DNA from 2 places in the Geobacillus sp. BMUD genome. Region 2 is predicted to be linked to the other one. Evidence: a T-box and tRNA genes for the amino acid it is inferred to sense, from the RefSeq annotation. Region 2 holds a T-box; the other holds one or more tRNA genes.
What was found. A T-box is a leader RNA that pairs with one kind of tRNA and senses whether it is charged. The one in region 2 lies ahead of ETC05_RS04630 (valine--tRNA ligase), so its partner is inferred to be a tRNA-Val.
Positions count from the first base shown of each region.

Region 1: it encodes a tRNA-Val, which carries the amino acid that the T-box ahead of ETC05_RS04630 (valine--tRNA ligase) is inferred to sense. The anticodon was not compared.

Region 1 is NZ_SDLA01000018.1:6-4,324, forward strand. Features, by position in the region: partial or broken rRNA gene ETC05_RS15070 (16S ribosomal RNA) at 1-196, opposite strand, end outside; tRNA gene ETC05_RS15075 (tRNA-Ala) at 361-433, opposite strand; tRNA gene ETC05_RS15080 (tRNA-Pro) at 446-519, opposite strand; tRNA gene ETC05_RS15085 (tRNA-Arg) at 524-597, opposite strand; tRNA gene ETC05_RS15090 (tRNA-Leu) at 601-686, opposite strand; tRNA gene ETC05_RS15095 (tRNA-Gly) at 703-777, opposite strand; tRNA gene ETC05_RS15100 (tRNA-Leu) at 789-873, opposite strand; tRNA gene ETC05_RS15105 (tRNA-Lys) at 884-959, opposite strand; tRNA gene ETC05_RS15110 (tRNA-Val) at 1,204-1,279, opposite strand; rRNA gene rrf (5S ribosomal RNA) at 1,288-1,404, opposite strand; gene lysS (lysine--tRNA ligase) at 1,657-3,141, opposite strand; gene dusB (tRNA dihydrouridine synthase DusB) at 3,425-4,319, opposite strand, start outside.
Region 2 is NZ_SDLA01000002.1:168,515-172,833, forward strand. Features, by position in the region: gene ETC05_RS04630 (valine--tRNA ligase) at 1-1,720, opposite strand, end outside; T-box leader at 1,820-2,055, opposite strand; gene ETC05_RS04635 (hypothetical protein) at 2,195-2,383, shown strand; gene ysxE (spore coat protein YsxE) at 2,421-3,449, opposite strand; gene spoVID (stage VI sporulation protein D) at 3,498-4,319, opposite strand, start outside.

The DNA.
Region 1 (4,319 bases), on a different contig from region 2:
ATGCGGTCTTCGGTGTTATCCGGTATTAGCCCCGGTTTCCCGGAGTTATCCCGGTCTTGCGGGCAGGTTGCCCACGTGTTACTCACCCGTCCGCCGCTGACCAAACCAGAGCAAGCTCCGATCCGGTCCGCTCGACTTGCATGTATTAGGCACGCCGCCAGCGTTCGTCCTGAGCCAGGATCAAACTCTCCAAAGAAAATTGATTGGCTAATTCCGCTTCGGTCCGCCGCCGCTCGGGGTCAAATACCCCCCTCGGGGTGCAAGCACCCCTGTGGGTGAAGAACATTTGCCCGTCGCGGCGATCCACGGACCTCCGCTTTTCGTTGCGCTTCGTTTCGTTCAGTTTTCAAGGAACGATGATGGAGCCTATCGGGATCGAACCGATGACCTCCTGCGTGCAAAGCAGGCGCTCTCCCAGCTGAGCTAAGGCCCCATGTGGCCGCTATCGGGAAGACAGGATTTGAACCTGCGACCCCATGGTCCCAAACCATGTGCTCTACCAAGCTGAGCTACTTCCCGTTAACGCGCTCGAGAGGATTCGAACCCCTAACCTTCTGATCCGTAGTCAGATGCTCTATCCAATTGAGCTACGAGCGCAAGTGCCGAGGGCCGGACTCGAACCGGCACGGTAGTTACCTACCCCAGGATTTTAAGTCCTGTGCGTCTGCCAATTCCGCCACCCCGGCTAAATGGGCAAATAAATGGAGCGGAAGACGGGACTCGAACCCGCGACCCCCACCTTGGCAAGGTGGTGTTCTACCACTGAACTACTTCCGCTCGAACCAACATGCGGGTGAAGGGACTCGAACCCCCACGCCCGTAAAGGGCACTAGACCCTGAATCTAGCGCGTCTGCCAATTCCGCCACACCCGCAAATCAATTGTGGTGAGCCATGGAGGACTCGAACCTCCGACCCTCTGATTAAAAGTCAGATGCTCTACCTACTGAGCTAATGGCTCATATTTTGAATACACTCAGATATTTGACGATGTCCCTTCCTCTGCTAGCTGATTCAAGGATGCCCAGTGCGTCGGGACAACTCGAAGCGATTTCGAGGATGTATCGCTCGTTGCTCTACCTGCCTCTTCCTCTACCAGCTGTTTCAAAGAAGCCTGATGCGTCGAGGTAACTCGCAGTCAACTCGAAGATGCATCGCTCGTTACTGAGCTAATGGCTCATATCGTATTCACATAAATGCATAAATGGTGGAGGATGACGGGATCGAACCGCCGACCCCTTGCTTGTAAGGCAAGTGCTCTCCCAGCTGAGCTAATCCTCCACGGAATTGCCTAGCAACGACCTACTCTTGCAGGGGCGCTGGCCCCAACTACCATCGGCGCTGGAGGGCTTAACTTCCGTGTTCGGGATGGGAACGGGTGTTTCCCCTCCGCTATCATCACTAGGCAATCAACAGACAAGTTATATTATAATTACATTTATTTGTTTGTCAATAATCCTTTGTTTTTAACAACTGTTCTATTGTTTCAACGTGCTATCATAATATAACACATTGGAGAATGTTTGTCAACTCGCTTTTTTGCACCTGTTTTTTGTGAAAACGACGATCTTTATTTTACATAACTAAAATTTTAAAGTCAATAGTTTTTTTTACACAGATCGTCCCCTGCCGTTTTTCTTTGCAGGGGACGATCATGGTTATTTATGGCGCATTTGTGGGAAGAGCAGCACATCACGAATGGACGGCGAGTTGGTCAAGAGCATAACTAAGCGGTCGACGCCGATGCCAAGCCCGCCTGTCGGCGGCATGCCGTATTCGAGTGCTTCAAGGAAGTCCTCGTCCATTTCATGCGCTTCATCGTTTCCTTGTTCACGCTCTTTCAGCTGCGCCTCGAAGCGTTGGCGCTGATCAATCGGGTCGTTCAGTTCAGTAAAGGCATTGGCATGTTCGCGCCCGACGATAAACAGCTCAAATCGGTCGGTAAAACGCGGGTCGTCCGGATTTTTCTTGGCCAACGGTGAAATTTCAACCGGATGGCCATAAATGAACGTCGGCTGGATGAGATGGGACTCGACTTTTTGTTCAAAAAACTCGTTGACAATATGGCCAAACGTCATGTGGGGAGCGACTTCCACGCCATGTTCTTTCGCCAGCTCCCGCGCCTCTTCGTCGCTCATCTGCTGCCAGAAGTCGACGCCGACATATTCCTTGATTGCGTCAACCATATGGAGGCGCCGCCATTCAGGCGTTAAGTCAACGATATGTTCGCCGTATTGAATTTTCGTCGTTCCGAGCACTTCATTCGCAATGTGGGCGATCAAATTCTCGGTCAGTTTCATGATGTCGCGGAAATCGGCGTACGCCTCGTACAATTCGAGCATCGTAAACTCCGGATTATGGCGGGTGGAAATGCCTTCGTTCCGGAAAACGCGGCCGATTTCATACACCTTTTCCAAACCGCCGACGATGAGCCGTTTTAAATGGAGCTCGATGGCGATTCGCATATAAAGGGTCATATCCAATGCGTTATGATGCGTAATGAACGGACGCGCCGCAGCACCCCCAGCCACAGCGTGCATCATCGGCGTTTCAACTTCCAAATAGCCATGGCTGTCAAGATACCGCCGCATCGATTGGATGATCAAACTGCGAGTAATGAACGTCTTCTTGCTTTCTGGATTCATGATTAAATCGAGATAACGCTGGCGATAGCGTTGCTCGATATCTTTCAAACCGTGGTATTTTTCCGGCAATGGACGTAGCGCCTTCGTCAAAAATTCGTACGACGACACTTTGATGGAAAGTTCACCGACTTTTGTTTTAAACATTGTGCCGCGCACACCGACGATGTCGCCAAGGTCGGAGATTTTAAACAGTTCGTACTGTTGTTCGCCGACATCGTCTTGGCGGACGTAAATTTGGATTTGCCCTGTAACGTCTTGGATGTGGGCAAATCCCGCTTTGCCTTTGCCGCGCTTTGTCATGATGCGGCCGGCGACGGCGACTTCAATTTGCTTTTCCTCCAATTCCTCTTTCGATAAATCGCCGTACAGCTCGAACAGTTCTTGCGCTTTATGAGTGCGCTCGAACCGCTTGCCAAACGGGTCAACGCCCAATTCTTCAATTTTTTTCAGCTTTTCCCTGCGGACGCGCAGTTGGTCGTTCAATTCTTCGTGACTCATGGCTCATTCACTCCATTTAGCGATTTTTTACGAAAAATACTGCCAGCGCCCGCTGGCAGTTCTCCGCTGCATGAACATCGTCCCTGTTGTGCGACATACTCCCACCTTCTACGCTAATGCATGGAAGATGGGGGCTTCTCAGATCATCCCATCCTATGCCGGGAAATGGACCGAGCGATCCCCGTGCGCCCACGGTTCGATCATCGCCTTCGGTTGCGCCTAACCAAAACTCCTCTCCCACTTTCACTTTGTTGCGAAGTGGGAGACTTCTTTCGGAGCGATGTTAAACGGCTTCGGCGTTCGCCGCTGCTTGGACTTCCGCTTCTTCCGCCACGCGAAGCAACAGCGCGGCCAGTTCGTCCCGCGTTTCGCATTCATTGATGGCGTTGCGGATTTTCGCTGCACCGCGAATACCCTTTAAATACCAAGCAGCGTGTTTACGCATTTCTTTCACGGCGATATACTCGCCTTTTAAGGCAATCAACCGATCCAAATGCAACAGGCAGACGTCGATTTTTTCCCGCGGCGTCGGTTCCGGAATGAGCTCCCCAGTTTCTAAATAGCGGACCGTGCGGTAGATCATCCATGGGTTGCCAAGCGCCGCCCGTCCGATCATGACACCGTCGACTCCTGTCTCTTCCAGCATCCGTTTGGCATCTTGCGGCGTTTTGACGTCGCCATTGCCGATGACTGGGATGCTGACCGCTTCTTTCACTTGCTTGATGATGTTCCAGTCCGCTTTTCCTTCATACATTTGCACCCTTGTCCGTCCATGAACGGCGACGGCCTTCCCGCCGGCGCGCTCGACGGCTTGAGCGTTTTCGACGGCGTAAATGTGCTTTTCATCCCAACCGATCCGCATTTTCACCGTGACCGGTTTTTCCACGGCATCGACGATCGCGGCAACGACATCATAGATTTTATTCGGGTCAAGCAGCCATTTCGCTCCAGCGTCGCAATTCGTAATTTTCGGCACTGGGCAACCCATGTTAATGTCGATGATATCGGCATTCGTATTTTTATCGACAAATTTCGCCGCTTTGACGAGCGTCTCTTTCTCGCCGCCGAAAATTTGCAAGCTGATCGGCTTTTCCCGTTCATCAATATATAACATGTTTAACGTCTTTTCGTTGTTGTATACGATTCCTTTGTCGCTGACCATCTCCGCGCATACAAGC
Region 2 (4,319 bases):
TCCACGTCGCTTCGACTTTTTCCGTGCTGAAGCGCAAATCTTGGCCCGGCGAGCTGCCGGTCGCCAAGAAATAGCGGAGCGCATCGGCGCCGTACTGGTCGATCACATCCATCGGATCGACGCCATTGCCGAGCGACTTGCTCATTTTCCGTCCTTGGGCGTCGCGGACGAGACCGTGGATGAGAACGTCCTTGAACGGCCGCTTCCCGGTGAATTCAAGCCCTTGGAAAATCATGCGCGATACCCAGAAGAAAATGATGTCATAGCCGGTGACAAGCACATCGGTCGGGTAATAGCGCTTGTAGTCCGGCGAGTCGGTATCCGGCCACCCCATTGTCGAGAACGGCCAAAGTGCCGAGCTGAACCACGTATCAAGCACGTCGGGGTCTTGCTCCCAGTTTTCAATGTCTTTCGGCGGCTCATGGTCGACGTAAATTTCCCCCGTTTCTTTATGATACCACGCCGGAATCCGGTGCCCCCACCAAAGCTGGCGCGAAATGCACCAGTCGCGGATGTTTTCCAGCCAGTGCAAGTACGTTTTTTCAAACCGCTCCGGCACGAACTGCACTTTTCCGTCCGTTTGCTGGAGCTTGATGGCGGCTTCAGCGAGCGGCTTCATTTTCACGAACCATTGCGTCGACAAATACGGCTCAACGACCGCGCCGCTCCGCTCGCTATGGCCGACCGAGTGCACGTGCTCCTCGATTTTAAACAGGACGCCTTGCTCCTGCAAATCGTGGACGATTTGCTTCCGGCATTCAAACCGGTCAAGCCCTTGGTATTGCATGGCGTTTTCATTCATCGTGCCGTCTTCATTCATGACGAGAATGCGCGGCAAGTTGTGGCGGTTGCCGATTTCAAAATCGTTCGGGTCGTGCGCCGGCGTAATTTTCACCGCCCCGGAGCCGAATTCCATATCGACATATTCATCGGCAATGATCGGAATTTCGCGGCCGACGATCGGCAATTTCACCATTTTGCCGATCAAGTGCTTATATCGCTCATCATCTGGATGAACCGCAACAGCCGTATCGCCGAGCATCGTTTCCGGACGGGTCGTCGCCACTTCGATGTAGCCCGAGCCGTCAGCGAGCGGATAGCGCAAATGATAGAGCGCGCCTTTTACTTCTTTATAAACCACCTCAATGTCCGACAACGCCGTTTTCGTCACCGGGTCCCAGTTGATGATGTACTCGCCGCGGTAAATGAGCCCTTTCCGGTAAAGCGAGACGAACACTTCGCGCACCGCTTTGGAGAGCCCTTCATCCAGCGTAAACCGCTCGCGCTTGTAATCGAGGCCAAGCCCTAACTTCGCCCATTGGCTGCGAATATGGCCGGCGTATTCTTCCTTCCACTTCCACGTTTCTTCTAAAAATTTTTCCCGGCCTAAATCGTAGCGCGACAGCCCTTGGCTGCGCAATTTTTCCTCCACTTTCGCCTGGGTGGCGATGCCGGCATGATCCATCCCTGGAAGCCAAAGAACGTCATAGCCTTGCATCCGCTTCATGCGGGTAATGATGTCCTGCAGCGTCGTATCCCACGCATGCCCCAAATGCAGTTTGCCGGTGACGTTCGGTGGCGGAATGACGATCGTAAATGGTTGTTTGTCCGGATCGCCGGTCGCTTCAAAAAACTTGCCTTTCAGCCACCATTCATAACGCCCCGCCTCAACGGCGCGATGGTCGTATTTGGGCGGCATTGACACTTCATGCTGTGCCATAATCATTCCCTCCTTCGACATGATGGACAATGCGGCCGACGGCGGCTTTCCTGCTTGGCAATGCCGCGCCGCCGGCAAGCAAAAAAGCCCCTTTCATCCGAAAAGGACGAAAGGAGCTGCTTTCGCGGTACCACCTTTTTTCTTAAGCCTGGAGGCTTAAGCGCTTCATTGGCATAACGGCATGATGCCGGCTTCCTCTACTTGGCGGCAGCGCCGTTCAAAGAAGCAGCTCAAGGGCGACCTTCCAGCAGCCGTCATCCTAGGAAATCTCGCAGCTTCTGATTTCCCTCTCTGCAGGCGCGGACCGCTGTACTCCTCCCCGTCTTCGCTTTTGTCGTCATCGTTCGATTATTATACTACCATTGTCCATCATCTTTGCCAAGTTTTTATTTATTTATTCCATCCGTGTGCATTTGGTGACAAACCATCGCACATTTCATATTGTATAGTAAACCGGAGAAGGAGGGAATGTCGATGCGGCGATTCAATCCGTATTCGTGGCCGCCGTGGCTTCGGCAAGTACGCGCCGTCTGCGCCCAAGTGATCATCCCGCTCACCATTTTTCAAGCGATCCGCACCATTTTTCTGCCAACAACGTTTGATGTCATTTTATTGGCCATCTTCGTTTTCATTGCGGTGGCGCTCCATTTGGAATGGATTTAGTGCGACGCCGTTTTGTTGGGCTGGATTCAAAATCCATTTAACCATTGCTGCTTTCATCCGCCGGCTGTTCATTATCCATCGCCTCTTCCTGCTGCGCGGCGTCGCGTTGGACAAGATGCATGACAACGGCCTCCATGTTTTTGAACGCCCAGTAACAACGTTGCAGCGCGGTCACATATTCCCGCTCGTTCCGCTCGTTCCGCGAAGCGGCCTCATATCGCTCCAAACAACGGACAAACCCGCGCGGCTCCGCCAAATGGCTGTATAAAAACGCCCGCTCCCCGTCGGACAGCGGCAGCTCCTTCTCGTACTCCTCCATCCCTTCAAGCCACTCGCGCCCCAGCGGCGGCATCGTTCGCACGTGAAAACGGAGAGCGGCGATCACGTCAAAGAGCGGTGAATTCCAATGCGCCCGCTCCCAACTGATCCAATACGGCGGGAGATGGTGGGAGAGACGCGCTTTGCCATGCACCCAAGCGATGCGCCATTGCTTCGTCTCTTTCAGCGTCTCTTCCCAGGCATCGAGCCGCTCCTCAGCAAACGCGTACGCGCGCATCACCTCATGAAAATAGGTGCAACATTGAAGTTGAAACGGTGACATGTACCACGCCGCTTCGTACCGTTCGACCCGCTCTTCCCATACGGCTCGCGTCCGTTGCCATTCGTCCCTTTTTTGCTTTCGGTACGCCGCCGCCTCTTCCTCACCCACCTCGATCGTGCGGACGGTGGCGCGATGGAGGCGGGCGAGTTCGCGAAAAAAGGTGTGGATCACATCCTTCTCTACCTTCGATTCGCCGTCATGCCATGCTTGCAAATAATAAAGGCGCCTGCCTTCTGTGGCAAACAGCGACCGCTGCTGCGTAAAGTACAATGGGAGGCAGCGGCGGCCGCCATGTTGCAGAGACTGCCAAATAGCAGCGGCTTCTTGCTCGCTTTCAAGCGGCTTTAAGGCGAAAACACCGCGGTTCGTGTATACCTTGACGGCTTTGCCTCGCTGCTCCATGCGCTCTGGACGAAGACCGTACTGGGCGAGCACAGCCTCATATCGGTCAGCCTGTGCGGCCATTCGTTACGCCCCCTTACTGATCGGCAAAAGAAACGGAAAGCGTTCCTTTCATGAGAAAGGACGGCTTCCCGCCATGGCCGGAATATAGAGCAGCTGCCCCTCGTGCACGTCATCTGGGCCTTCCAAATCGTTGGCGCGCAAAAGCTGCGAGACGGTCACATCATACCGTTCGGCAATCTTGTCCAATGAATCTCCTTGCTGGACGATGCAAATTTTCAGTTTCGTAAACTCTTCTGCCTCGCTTTTCGCAAACAGCTTCGTCAAGTAAAGCGCATTTTCGCTTTTTGTTTTCGTTTCTTCTTCCTCTTCTTCCTCTGCCACCTTTTTCGCCGCCCCGATCGATACTTTCGCCTCAGTTGGCGGCAGCAATGAAGCGATGTCTTCCTCCGTCTGTGCGCTGACCGCCTTCGTTTCCGTCTCGAGCGGCAAAAACGGCTCTTTGGCCTCCTCTTCTTCCTCAGCCTCCGCTTCTTCATGGCGCATAGCGGCTGGCTCCATGACGGAGACCGGCGTTTCGTCGGCGGCAAACGCGGGCTGTTCAGCCGCCTCATCGGCGAGATCATCCGCCGAAGCAAACACTTCCTCACCGGCCGCTTCCTTGCGGGCGATCGATTCAAACGGGGCAAACAGCGGCTCATCGTCCTCCTCATCGTCCGGCAAATCATCGTCAAGCGGCGCTTCACTGATCCCACTGATCGAAATGTCGGCAGTGATCAGCAATCTTCCGTTTTCATCCAAATCATAATCAAACGATTCAACCGTCACGTATACATCCTCAAGGGAACGAATGCGGTTTTTTGGAATCGTAATATCGATTGGAAACCGGTGCGACAGTTCGCTGATCCCGTCTTCGCGCACCGCAATGTGCTG